DNA from 2 places in the Priestia sp. P1_B12_1 genome. Region 1 is predicted to be linked to the other one. Evidence: a T-box and tRNA genes for the amino acid it is inferred to sense, from the RefSeq annotation. Region 1 holds a T-box; the other holds one or more tRNA genes.
The links. A T-box is a leader RNA that pairs with one kind of tRNA and senses whether it is charged. The one in region 1 lies ahead of ileS (isoleucine--tRNA ligase), so its partner is inferred to be a tRNA-Ile.
Positions count from the first base shown of each region.

Region 2: it has a tRNA-Ile gene. The T-box ahead of ileS (isoleucine--tRNA ligase) is inferred to sense a tRNA for this amino acid. The anticodon was not compared.

Region 1 is NZ_JBFTZR010000011.1:46,132-53,231, forward strand. Features, by position in the region: gene ileS (isoleucine--tRNA ligase) at 1-2,906, opposite strand, end outside; T-box leader at 2,959-3,200, opposite strand; gene AC1D0Y_RS24395 (FAD-binding oxidoreductase) at 3,418-4,767, opposite strand; gene AC1D0Y_RS24400 (phosphorothioated DNA-binding restriction endonuclease) at 4,982-5,863, opposite strand; gene AC1D0Y_RS24405 (sunset domain-containing protein) at 6,201-7,100, opposite strand, start outside.
Region 2 is NZ_JBFTZR010000001.1:712,152-719,251, reverse strand. Features, by position in the region: gene AC1D0Y_RS03770 (DUF1189 domain-containing protein) at 90-881, opposite strand; gene AC1D0Y_RS03765 (hypothetical protein) at 996-1,190, shown strand; gene AC1D0Y_RS03760 (DUF456 domain-containing protein) at 1,217-1,702, shown strand; tRNA gene AC1D0Y_RS03755 (tRNA-Asn) at 1,765-1,839, shown strand; tRNA gene AC1D0Y_RS03750 (tRNA-Met) at 1,841-1,914, shown strand; tRNA gene AC1D0Y_RS03745 (tRNA-Asn) at 1,955-2,029, shown strand; tRNA gene AC1D0Y_RS03740 (tRNA-Ile) at 2,033-2,109, shown strand; tRNA gene AC1D0Y_RS03735 (tRNA-Ser) at 2,121-2,213, shown strand; gene sodA (superoxide dismutase SodA) at 2,411-3,019, shown strand; gene AC1D0Y_RS03725 (MFS transporter) at 3,149-4,426, shown strand; gene AC1D0Y_RS03720 (peptidoglycan D,D-transpeptidase FtsI family protein) at 4,588-6,765, shown strand; gene AC1D0Y_RS03715 (hypothetical protein) at 6,909-7,037, shown strand.

The sequences.
Region 1 (7,100 bases):
TTCACGGGTAAATCCAGCTTTTTGCGATAATCTTGAACCGCTCGAATTACTTCACGAGCGACTCCTTCCTGCACGAGTTCTTCGGTTAAAGCCGTATCCAACAACGCAGTGTACGTGCCGTTGGATGCAACCGCAAAACCTTCTTTTGGCACTTTTTCAACAAGTACGTCTGCCGTTTCAAGCGTTAGGTTTTCTCCTGAAGCAAGCGTAACACTTAGCTTGCCTTGTTCAACAAACTCTTTTCCTTTCTCTTCTGAAAGGTTTTTTAACGCTTGGTTGACCTCATTAACTTGTTTTCCAAACTTCGGTCCAGCCTGTTTAAAATCGAGTTTTAACACGTATGAAACAAGCTTGTCGTCGTCTTGCTCCACGTTAAAGTTCTTCACATTAAGCTCATCTTTGATGACATCATGGTATGCTTCCCACTCTACATCTTCTTCCGTTACCACAAGCGAAAGACTTTGCAGAGGCTGCTTTACTTTTAACGAATGCGTATTTCGGATGCTTCGGCCTAGTTCCACCACTTGAAGCACCGCTGCCATTTCTTTTTCCAGCTTTTCATTCACTTTGGTTTGATCACACACAGGATAGTCTGCCAAATGAACGCTTTTTCCTGTCAGATTTTCATGAATATCATCCGCAACAAACGGCGCTAACAGCTGACTAAGCGTGACTAACACTTTATGAAGCGTATCGTAAGCCGCTGCTTTTTCGCCGTCCATCCCTTCTGACCAAAAACGATTGCGAGAACGTCGTACATACCAGTTGCTTAGCTCTTCAATAAATGCCGCGATTTCACGAGCGGCACTTGTAAACCCGTAATCTTCAAGATGTGCTGTTGCTCGCTTAACCGTACTATGCAAACGTGAAAGAATCCATTTATCCAATTTTGTTTTTTTCAATTCATACGTTTGCTCAGGGTTATAGCCGTCAAGCTTGGCGTACAGAACGTAAAAGCCGTACACGTTCACAAGTGTATCAATCACTTTTGACTTCGCTTCTTGCACGACGCGCTCTGAAAATTTCTTCGGATTCCAAGGCGCACTGTCTGCTAAAAGCGCCCATCTAAGCGCATCCGCACCAAATGTATGAATAAGATCAACAGGGTCTAGCGCATTTCCTTTACTTTTAGACATCTTTTGACCGTTTTCATCTAACACGTGGCCAAGAGACAAAACGCGCTTATAAGGCGCTTTTCCAGTAAACAGCGTTGAAACTGCCATCAAGCTGTAAAACCAGCCGCGCGTTTGATCAATTCCTTCTGCGATAATGTCTGCTGGAAACTGCTTTTGAAACAGCTCGCTGTTTTCAAACGGATAGTGATACTGCGCAAACGGCATCGAGCCGCTGTCAAACCAAACGTCAATCACTTCTGGCGTTCGCTTCATTTCTCCGCTGCAGACCGGACACGTTAGCTGCACGTCATCTACATACGGCTTATGAAGTTCAATGCTGTCATCTACGGAATGTGACGCATGTTTCTGAAGCTCTTTGATGCTTTTTGGGGCTACTTGATGCTGACATTCACCGCATTCCCATACGTTCAGCGGCGTTCCCCAGTAGCGTTTTCTGCTGATGTTCCAGTCCACCATATTTTCTAAAAAGTTGCCAAAGCGACCGTGCTTGATATGATCCGGGTACCACGTCACGCTTTCATTGTTTTTCAAAAACTGTTCCTTCAACGCCGTCGTTTGGATAAACCAGCTTTCATTTGCGTAATAAAGAAGCGGCGAGTCGCATCGCCAGCAAAACGGATAGCTGTGCTCATGCTTTTCTTTATGATACAGCACGCCTTCATTTGCTAAATAACGAACGATATCAACGTCGCAGTCTTTCACGAAACGTCCTTGAAAAGGCGGCACTTCAGACGTGTACTGTCCTTTTTCATCCACTACGTTCACAAATGAAAAGCCGTTTTCTTTTACAACTCTGTAATCATCTTCGCCGTATGCAGGTGCTAAATGAACAACTCCTGTTCCGCTTTGATCCGTTACGTAATCAGCCGTTACGACTTCGTGCCCTTTTTCCACTTTCACAAAATTAAACGGCGGCTCATACGACATCCCTTTTAACTCATTTCCTTTATGTTGAGATAAAACCGTATACTCTCCTTTTAACACTTTGTCTGCGAGTGCTTCTGCCACTATATACACGCTATCGCCTTGCTCGGCGCGAACGTAGTTCATCTCTTCATGCACCGCAAGCGCCACGTTTGACGGAAGCGTCCAAGGCGTTGTCGTCCAGCCTAAAAAATACTCATCATCGCGGTTTTTCACTTTAAATTTCACCGTTACCGTTAAATCTTTTACATCTTTATACCCTTGCGCTACTTCATGCGAACTTAATGATGTTTGACAGCTCGGGCAGTAAGGTGATACGCGGTGGCCTTTATAAAGAAGTCCTTTATCATGAATCGTGCCAAGCACGTTCCATACGCTTTCAATGTATGAATTCTCCAAGGTGATGTAAGGGTCTTCCATATCAACCCAATAGCCAAGCTGCTTCGTGAACGTGCGCCACTGCTTTTCATACACAAACACACTTTCCTTACACTTGTTGATAAAAGCTTCTACGCCGTATTTTTCAATATCATGCTTCCCTGAAATTCCGAGCTGCTTTTCTACACCGAGCTCTACCGGCAGTCCGTGCGTATCCCAGCCTGCTTTTCGAATCACTTGATGCCCCGTCATCGTTTTATAACGAGCCACCACGTCTTTAATCGTCCGGCCTAACGCATGCCCTACGTGAGGAAGACCGTTTGCTGTCGGAGGACCTTCATAAAATACAAACGACGGATGCCCTTCTCGATTTTCAACCGACTGGTGAAACACATTTCCTTTTTGCCACTGCTGCTGGATACGCTGTTCGCGCTCTTGCGAAGACTCCCTTACATTCACTTCTTTCATGTGATACCACTCCTTTTAAAGTTAAAAGCACACAAAGAAACCCGTCCCTATGACTAGGGACGGGTTTTAACCGCGGTACCACCCTGGCTTCTATTGATCCGGTCATCAATAGCACTCAGCAACGTACAATCATACGCGTTCTTTTTAACGGTAGACTACCGTTCAAACTTACTTATCGTTCAGTTTGACTTCTCAGAGAGGATATTCCCCTGCAGCTTGAACACTGGCTTTCAGCTATCACCAGCTCTCTGTGGAACAAACTTGCAGCGTACTGATTCTCTTCAACGAATTTGTGTGCTTTTATTAGTAGTTATTGTATGCGGTTTGGAAGGGAATGTCAATGTTTATGAAATTTGTGTATGTTTCTCCGTATATGCAGTCGTCTATCGATAAAATAACTGCTTACCACTATTTGCTGCCTTTTTCACGCTTTCAGGAAAAGGCAATGCACACAAAAAACCACCTCATTTAAGGTGGGTATTATTTGGCTCTCCGACTTGAAAGATGCTCTTTAAAACCAGTTAATAAAAGGCGGGATGCTCTGAGGGAAATGAAATAGATTGCACGGGTCATATGCTCGCTTCACTTCTCGAAGCTTTTTAAAATTCTCTCCATAATACGCCGTTGGCCAATCTCTGATGAACCGGTCCGGCCAGTTCACATAATCTCCAGTTGTATATCTTGATAAAGCATTTCTTAATTCTTCAATCCATCGAATGTTTGCTCTCTCTTCTGAAGGATGACTCCATGTAGCAAGGTACTCCTGTGCGATAATAGCATCTCTATAATAGAAGGCCGTTTCATTAGAGGCAACTTCCTCCACTGCTCCCCCAAGAGACTGGTGCCAAATACTAGATTTTTCGTTTGGAGCATTTTCTAAAAAATGCTTCATTGTTAAAATAGCGTCTTTTGGAAAAGGTTTATTAAGAAAAGAACCTGACCTTTTTCGAGGGGCGGGTTGGTTTCCGCTCGGATCGTCAAAAAATTGTACAGCTTCAATATATGAAACTTCCTTTATTACTACTTTTTTAGGACACCCAACATCTATTAAAGGCTGCAGAAGTTCCTTTAACTTGAATGATGAACCAACGAATTCACCTTGAGCGATAATCTGATTTGCTTCCTTGGATTTTAACTCAACCTCCGAAGTTAAACGCTTATCGGTATTTGTGGCCCAGTGCTGCCATGCATCAAAAGCAGCTTCGAAATCTTCCCATTCCCATGTAATGGAGAAGATTGACACCTTTGAAATAGGCTGCACCTTAAAGGTAAGAGACGTAACAATACCAAAGTTTCCGCCCCCACCTCCACAACAAGCCCAAAAGAGATTACTGTTGTGATTTTTATTTGCCTTAATGAGTTCAACTTCTCTCTGTTCATTTACTATGGCCATTTCAACTTCAAGCAAATTATCACAGGTAAGCCCAAACAACCTTGATAACATCCCAATTCCTCCGCCAAGCACAAGGCCTACAAGACCAACACTGCTTTCCGTACCTGCAGGGATAGTCGTTCCTTTTTTCCATAATTCATTATATACTTTCCCTAGATTAGCTCCTGCTTCTATTTTTGCTGTCATGCTTTTACTGTCGATCTTGATTCTATCCATTTCACTGACATCAATCACTAATCCAGCGTTTACTAATGAAAAATTTTCATAGCTATGCCTACCGCTTCTTATTCGAAATGGGACATGATTTTCCTTTACCCACTTCAATGCATTTACTACATCGTTTGTATTCTGACAAAATACAATTATTCTTGGAAATTTAGGCACACCTAAATTATTATTTGTTCTAGCCTGATCATATTCCGCATCATCAGATGTAACGATTCGTCCAGTAAGCTTTGTTTCCTCCACGATATAACCCCTTTCTTAATACAGATAAGATGCTTATATCCTATGAATTTTCTTCAGAAAAGACACACAGTTTAAAGGGAGGAAACAGAGAATAGAAAACTTACTGGAGGGGTTCTGGACAGAATACTAATTTATTTTTAACGTATTTTAAATGACGCCACTATATGTAAAGTACTTCCTAAGTATAAACATACCAAACTATCATTTATAAAAATCAGTTTATATCACTTGCTTGATATCTAGGAGGTCCCCTGAACACTTCTCTAACATGCCACCCAAGAAAATCTTCACTCGGCTGATATGCCGGATGAATCGGATCTCTAAGCTTTTGTCCATGATACTTCATAAGCCACTCTTCAAATCCATTTGTGCCGTGTGCTTGAGTTGCCACCAACAGCTCATTATGATCTGAAAAAGTAAAAACTCCTCGATCAAATAATTTATGATGCATTGAACATAAAGCGATTCCGTTACTTTCAATATCTGGCCCTCCCGCTTGATGCCACTTAATATGAGCGGCCTCTACACCAACTAAATTATGTCCAAGACGAACGTTAAACCCACAAACAGCGCAGCTATATCCGTAAGCTTGAAGAATTTTCTCTCGAAACTTTGGATCTCTTCTTCTCTTTAACTGTGTTTCAAAATCCAAGCCTACGGCTCTTAATATATCTTCATGGATCGTATCCGGAAAATGCTCATTTAATAAAAATTGCGCTGCATCTTGAAGCAGCGTAGGATCATTCGCAAAGAGATTATAAACATCCGATGTAAAACCGCCCATTATATTTGTGCTTAGCAAATATTTATCTGTAAAGCTACGTTTATCAACTTCTTCACTTAGCTCCCATATTCCATCTCCTGTCAAACGAACAAAAGGATGCTCTGGATGGTAGGAACTCCGAGAAGGTCCAAACTCCATAAGCAGCTCTTTTAAAGGAATTTTCACCTCGCTATACGGCAAGTGAATTTGCTGTTTAGACTGCAGCTGACCTAGGGCATACATTATCAACAATGGTTTGTGCGGAGCTCTTTGATCCCTTTTTTTCCAGATGTTTAAGTTCTTTATTTTTTGTAGTACTTCTTCTCTGTTCATAAGCTTGCTTTAACTCCCATCTATAAAACTGTTTAAAACCTTAGAGCTAAGACCGTTTTTGAAAAAGTATTAATAAATGTAAGTATAATAGCTAATTCTATTATATGACAGCATCAGATGAGCAAGGGAACTTTATTTGCAGACGCGTTTACAAAACGCTACTTTAAGCTTTCTTATCCAAGTTGTTTTATTCAAAGAATTCTTTTTTCATATCTTCTCTGCTTTTAAAACTTACTCGTTCTGTGTCTTTGATACATACGTTATATTAATCCTCTCATAAAGAAAAAAGCTCTCCAAGAAACATATAGGAGAGCTTTTAAAGGTTGCATATATTTTTTTATCGTTGGGATTCTCTATATCCAGCTGCCTGTGCATCCGCTTCTGAACAGAACCAAACAATGTTATCTTGAGTTCTGTCATAATAAGCTCCGCCAGGTACGTGGTAAATTTTCGAGTTTTTGTTACCTTTGATTTGTCCCGAACAAGACATATTAGACTGTTGATCATCACTCGGATCATTTTCAAATGGCTTATAATTTCCACTGTTGCTAGTAGAACTGCTAGGTGTAGACTGTTGACTAGCTGCTTGTTGTTGAGCTTTACGCTCTGCTTCTTGTTTTGCAGCTTGCTCCTCAGCTTTTCGTTCCGCTTCTTCTTTCGTCGCTTGCTCTTGAGCTTTTCGTTCTGCCTCTTCTTTTGCCGCTTGCTCCTCAGCTTTTTGTTCCGCTTCTTCTTTCGCCGCTTGCTCTTGAGCTTTTCGTTCTGCCTCTTCTTTTGCCGCTTGCTCCTGAGCTTTTTGTTTTGCTTCTTCTTTTGCTGCTTGTTCTTCAGCTTTTTGTTTTGCTTCTTCTTTTGCTGCTTGTTCTTCAGCTTTTCGTTTTGCTTCTTCTTTTGCCGCTTGCTCCTCAGCTTTTTGTTTTGCTTCTTCTTTTACTGCTTGCTCCTCAGCTTTTTGTCTTTTCTCTTCTTTTGCTGTTTTATCACTATCATTCTTTTCAACTTTTTGCTTGCTGCTATCAGCACCATCTTTTTTAGATGAAACAGTGACGCTGTTTTGCGAAGAACTTACTTGAGTTGAAGCAGGGGTAGAAGTTGATTCTCCATCTGTAAAAGCTACAGCAATAAAAAAACAACTAATAATTAAATATAGATAAGAAAATAATACACGTTTTCTTGTTTTGATTTTAAATTTAGGCAATACCCACTTTGGCTTTATTAATCCAACAAATAAGCCTAT
Region 2 (7,100 bases), on a different contig from region 1:
AAACCTGCGTTCACCATATCAATAAAAAAATCCAAAAGAGGTGGATTCTCTATCAAGAATCTAGATTCCTCGTTTGGATGTTCCTTCAACTAAGATACGTTTGTCCCAGCATCTTTATTAGTTTTTACTTTTTTTCTTATAGGAACCCTTGTGACGAGCAACAAGTAAATGAAGAATGTTCCTATCCAGTAAAGAGAGCTATGTAGTGCTAGAGACAAAGAAAAAGCTTCAAAAAGCGTATACAGCAGCGTGAAGGCTACTGTACTATAAGCGCTCAGTGCCCATAGCTGCTTGAAAGGAAGCTGCTTTTTAGTAATGAGTCCAATCAGTTTCCCAAGATAAGCAAGGCAGGTAATAGAAAGGAAGTTTAGTCCAGATGTTAATACGTACAGTAAAAGCATAGCGATAGGGACAAGTATGTATAAAGAAAATTTTTGTTCGTGCAGCAAGTTTAGCAGTTCATTTTTATCTTTATGATGCCAGTTTAGCAACTCATATGAATACGTTTGTGTTTGTGAATTAGTCGTGATGTAAATTCCATCCTTTAAAAAACCAATGGCATGAGCAGGGGAATGAAACCGTTCAATAGACTGTGAGGGGTTTAAGATAAAAGCGGTACCATTTACTTTTTTTGTGAAAGGTTGACTTGACGTAAGCTGTGAGTTTGAAATAGAAAAAGAAGAAACAGATTTCGGAAGATCTGTAGTAGCGATATGATAGCCATTTACAATCGTCAAAGTCATAAAGAAAAATGTAGGCAGCAAAGAAATAAATGTTAAAAACAGCACAAAGCCAATTGTTTTATTCGTATGCTCAAAGCGAAGCGACCTTATTTTTTTGAAGGAAGTAAAACTCCATGCCATCTTTTTCAGCATGCTCATTGTAAAGCCTCCTCTTATTGAAGATTCTGGTTATATCTTATTTTATAGCGAAAATTTAAGGTTTACAATAGATTTTAGAAACCGTTACCAATTACAATGATGCGGTGGAGCGTTTTGTCACAAGCACATCTTATGCGTATATGTACAGGTTTCCCTGTCATTGTTTTTGGGGGATATTACGGGCAGCTTGAGGACCGTGCTGTTAATATTGCAGAGGTACACTCAAAAATCGTATTCGAAAGTAAAATAAAGGAAGGACTCGTCGTGCAAGGTCTTTCTTTATGGGAGTGGTTATTGTATGATAAATAGTAATAATAAAAAGGATAGGTGCGGGCATGGCTATTTTATGTTGGGCATTAATTATCATTAGCTTTGTTGTATCGTTTGTTGGGTTGGTTTATCCCATCATCCCAAGCGTGCTATTTGTAGCTCTGGGATTTGTTATATACGGTTTATTTTATGATTTTAGCTCCTATAGCTGGTTATTTTGGGTGATACAAGGATTGTTAGTTGTCGCACTTTTTTTAGCAGACTATATAGCTAATATTATTGGTGTGAAAAAATTCGGAGGCACTAAAGCAGGTGTTTGGGGAAGTACAGTTGGGCTGCTTGTGGGTCCGTTTGTCATTCCGGGATTTGGAATTATTTTAGGGCCATTTATCGGAGCGATTGTAGGAGAACTGATTGTTCATCGGACCACAATTAGCAACGCAGTAAAAATTGGAGTAGGTTCGGTTATTGGCTTTTTTAGTGGCGCTATTTCAAAAGGATTTATTCAACTGCTGATGATTGCCTATTTTTTATACGCTGTTTTAAAATAATATATTGACTTTAGGCTAGAAACATGTTAAATTTTTAATGTCGCTAGTAAATGTTATATTGTTCCACAGTAGCTCAGTGGTAGAGCTATCGGCTGTTAACCGATCGGTCGTAGGTTCGAGTCCTACCTGTGGAGCCATGGCGGTGTAGCTCAGCTGGCTAGAGCGTACGGTTCATACCCGTGAGGTCGGGGGTTCGATCCCCTCCGCCGCTATTTTCCAATTTGCGTTTGTGACATACATAATTCATATTGTTCCACAGTAGCTCAGTGGTAGAGCTATCGGCTGTTAACCGATCGGTCGTAGGTTCGAGTCCTACCTGTGGAGCCATGTGGACCCTTAGCTCAGCTGGTTAGAGCAGACGGCTCATAACCGTCCGGTCGCAGGTTCGAGTCCTGCAGGGTCCACCATTTATAGGGTTGGAGGAATACCCAAGTCCGGCTGAAGGGATCGGTCTTGAAAACCGACAGGGGTGTTAAAGCCCGCGGGGGTTCGAATCCCTCTTCCTCCGCCATACTATTGTCTATTCAAAGCTTCTTTTGAGAAAAAGAAGCTTTTTTTATGTTTAAAAGAATAGCGAATGGGAATTAGGTAAATATAAATCATGGATTAGGAACTTTTTATTTGAAACAGTAGGGTAAATTTGCTAATCTAAACGTATATGGTGCTTTTGCGCCAAAATGCTTACATATTTTGAAGGAGGAATTATTCATGGCTTACAAATTACCAGAACTACCTTATGCATACGATGCACTGGAACCACATATCGACAAAGAAACAATGAATATTCACCACACAAAACATCACAACACATATGTTACAAATCTAAACGCTGCTGTTGAAGGCAAAGCGGATTTAGAAAGCAAAAGTATTGAAGAGTTAATTTCAAACTTAGATGCTATTCCTGAAGATATCCGTACAGCAGTACGCAATAACGGTGGCGGTCATGCGAACCACTCATTATTTTGGACAATCCTTTGCCCTAACGGCGGCGGTGCTCCAACTGGTGAATTAGCAGACGCTATCGCTAGCAAATTCGGCAGCTTTGATCAATTCAAAGAAGAATTTGCAAATGCAGCTAAAACTCGCTTCGGTTCTGGCTGGGCTTGGTTAGTTGTAAACAACGGCGAATTAGAAGTAACAAGCACACCAAACCAAGATAGCCCATTAATGGAAGGCAAAACGCCAATTCTTGGTCTAGACGTTTGGGAGCACGCTTACTACCTAAATTACCAAAACCGCCGTCCAGATTACATTTCAGCATTCTTTAATGTTGTAAAATGGGACGAAGTTGCTAAACGTTACGACGCTGCAAAATAAGCTGAAGACGTATTTAAGAGCCAGTAAAGTAATTATTACCTTTACTGGCTTTTTTGTTTTCCAATTCTTTTACATATCTCCTTTTCTTTTTCACACACTAGGTGTAGAAGAGAAAAGGAGTTTTTTGATATGCCTTTATTAAAAAAAGTAGTTGGAGATGTAGAAGTTAGTAAAGATTTACTTTTGCTTTTAATTATAGGCGGTCTTTATGCCTTGGCTATTTCAATTTCCAATTCGTTTGTTAACATTTATCTGTGGAAACAATCAGGCGAATTTTCGGATCTCGCTATTTATAATTTAGCGGTAGTGGTGCTTCAGCCGCTTACGTTTATTTTAGCAGGTAAATGGGCCAAACGAATTGACCGGGTTGTGGTTTTAAGATTAGGTGTATCTTTTTTAGCTGTTTTTTATATCGCTGTATTAATCAGTGGAGCTAACGCAGCCCAGTATTTAGTATTGCTTGGTGGACTTCTGGGTATAGGATACGGCTTTTATTGGCTAGCTTTTAATGTGCTAACTTTTGAAATTACAGAACCTGATACAAGAGACTTTTTTAACGGATTTTTAGGGATCTTAAACTCTTTTGCAGGGATGATTGGTCCTTTAGGAGCGGGCTTTGTTATTTCCGCTTTGTATGAATCACTTGGGTATAAAATTGTGTTTGGTGTATCGCTGCTATTGTTTATCGGTGCCGTTGTGCTTAGTTTTTTTATTACAAGACGCGCAGCGGAAGGAGTATACAAATTTAAAGAAGTATGGGCTGAACGAAAAGTCAATAAAGACTGGAATCGAATATTGCAGGCTCATTTCTTTCAAGGGTTGCGTGAAGGTACGTTCATTTTTGTTGTATCCGTCATGGTATTTATTACGACGGGAAGTGAACTAGCTTTAGGAACATATGGACTGGTGAATTCAGCAGTTGCGTTTGTAGGATACTATGTTGCCTCAAGGTTTATTAAGCAAAAAAATCGCCTTCGATTTATCTTCGCAGGGGGCCTCCTTCTCTATGGAGCAGTCTTTTTGCTTATCTTTAACTTATCGTATCCAAAGTTAATTATATATGCTGTTTGTATTGCCATTGCTTATCCTATTTTGTTGGTTCCATTCATTTCTCTAACGTACGATGTGATTGGGCGAGCAAAAGACGTTGTTTCAAAAAGAATTGAATACATTGTTGTCAGAGAAGTATTTCTGAATATTGGACGCGTCGCTTCCATATCTTTATTTTTAATAGCTGTACTATTTTTTGATGAAGCAAAAAGTATTCCCATTTTATTAGCTATTGTTGGAGCAGGGCATACGATCATTTATTTTTGTGTGAGACATATCTCACAGCCTCTGCACAAAAAAGAAACGACTGTTACTCCTCCGGTATTAAATGAAGGAGACGGAGAGTCTCCAGCTTAGAGTATTGTGAGTTCCTTCATTTGTACTATGGAAAATGCTTCGCTTTTCTTTTAGAATAAATACGTTGTGTAAATAGGCACCTGCCAGGTGTCTATTTATTTGCTAAATAGCTGATTTTATGGTGTTATGGTATATATGTTTTATAAAGTGTAGGTGTTGGTATGAAAAAGAAAAAAAGAAGAAAAAGTCACGTGCCTTTTCGTGTGAACTTACTTTTCTTGACCGTATTTGCCCTATTTTCCGTATTAATTTTGCGGTTGGGACTTGTTCAAATTGTATACGGTGAGAATTACGAACGAGAAGTCGAAAAAACACAGGACGTTACGGTCAGTACGCCTGTTCCTCGAGGGAAAATGTACGATCGTTATAACCGCGTAATTGTAGATAATACCTCTTTAAATACAATTACATATACTCGTTTTCAAGGAAATACAGCTGAAGAAAGGCTGCGCATCGCTAAAAAGTTAGCCACTATGATCGATGTTCCTTACACCACAAATGTGATTGATATTCCGGAAAATAAAAAGAATAAAGATGCTAAAAATGTGGTAAAAATTACAGAACGCGATATGAAGGATTATTGGATTATGCTTCACCCTAAAGAAGCGGAACAGAAAATTACGCAAGCTGATCGCAAAAAAGTTCAAGATGGTGAAATGACTGATGACGAACTGTATCAACGTCAGTTAGACCGCATCTCTAAAAAAGATTTAGAAAGTCTAAAGAGTGATTTAGAAGTTCTCGCTATTAAGCGCCAAATGGAGGCAGGTTACTCTAACACCCCGCAAATTGTTAAGAGCGGTGTGACAAATGAAGAGTATGCCGTTGTAAGTGAGCACTTAGATGAACTTCCAGGTGTTGATACAACAACGTATTGGGATCGCTCATACCCAGAAAACAGTACTCTTCGCACTTTGCTTGGAAATGTATCATCTGCCAACGAAGGACTGCCTAAAGATAAAGTACAGTATTACTTGTCAAGAGGCTATAGCCGAAATGACCAAGTTGGGACGAGCTATTTAGAGAAGCAATACGAAGCTCAGCTCAGCGGTCAAAAAGAAAAAGTCCAATATGTAACAGATAAAAAAGGAAATCTCCTTGATACAATTCAAGTGTCTAAAGGTGAACGCGGCAGTGATTTGGTTTTAACTATTGATATGGAGCTTCAAAAAGCGGTAGAAAAACAAATTACCGACCAGCTTTTAGCCAAAAAGCAAATGAAAGGAACGCAATTTTTAGACCGTGCTTTTGTTATTATGATGGATCCTCACACAGGAGAAATTTTAACAATGGCAGGTAAAAAATACACCATTGATAAGAAGACTGGAGCGCCTAAAATAGAAGATTTTGCATTAGGAAATATTTCAACATCTTATACAATGGGCTCTGTTGTAAAAGGAGCAACGGTTTTAGCCGGCTTAGATTCAGGAGCTATTAAGCCAAACACAGTGTTCGTTGATGAACCGTTAAAAATTAAAGGAACACCGGTTAAAAAATCAGCTGAGGCTGAAGGGCTAGGACCCTTAACGTATTCATCTGCGTTAAAATATTCATCCAACGTATTTATGTTTAAAACGGTAATGGCTATGGCTGGGTTACAGTATCATAAAAACATGACTTTACCGATTAAACCTGATACATTCAGCGAACTGCGTTCTTACTACAGTCAGTTCGGCTTAGGCGTATCAACAGGCATAAACCTTGATAACGAATCAACAGGTGTCCAAGGCGGAAGCGATGTTCCAGGTACGGCGCTTGATTTAGGAATTGGTCAGTATGATACGTACACGCCGCTGCAGCTTGTTCAATATACTTCTGCAATAGCTAATGGAGGGTATCGCATTAAGCCGCAGCTAGTAAAAGAAATCCGAAAACCAACGATTAAAACCGATGAAATTGGCGGTACGCAGCATTCATTTGAACCTGATGTGTTAAATCGTATCACGATGAAAGAAGAATACATTAAAGATGTTCAAAGTGGCTTTAAGCGCGTTACTCAAGAACAAGGCGGTACAGGGTATGCAGCTTTCCATACAGCGAACTATAATCCTGCTGGTAAATCAGGAACGGCACAAGCCTATGAGAAAAACCCAAGCGGAGGGGATCCGATTAAAGTTAATAATTCAAACTTTGTGGCCTTTGCTCCGGCGAATGATCCTGAAATTGCAGTAGCTGTAGTGGTACCATCGGCATTTGTGCCAAGTGCACCAAATACCATTACAAAAGAGCTTGCTCGTTCTGCGCTGGATACGTATTTTGATTTAAAGAAAAAAGGTGAACAAGAAGTAAAAGACCAAGAAGAGAATCAACAGGCTGTCATTGCAAACGACGCCAATTAAAGAGGCTGGAATAAAAGCATATTAGTTAAAGTAAGATCCGAACGAAGTTGATTAAGAATCAGCTTCGTTCGGATTTTTTTATTGGTAGAGTGAACGTAGATTTCGTGTAGGTAGGCCCTTTTAGCGATTGATTGGAGGGCAAGGTGAAGACTTCTGCAGGGAAAGCGAAGCGACGAGGAGGCTCACCGGCTGTCCGTGAAACGAAAATCAACAGCGGTATCGGAAGTAATTCATACTGGCTTATTAATCCAATCCACCCACCTTTAGATTGAATTAATTTAGTTATGTCTCTACCTCTTCTTTTTTTGTTAAAAATCTTTACATATATGGTTTTT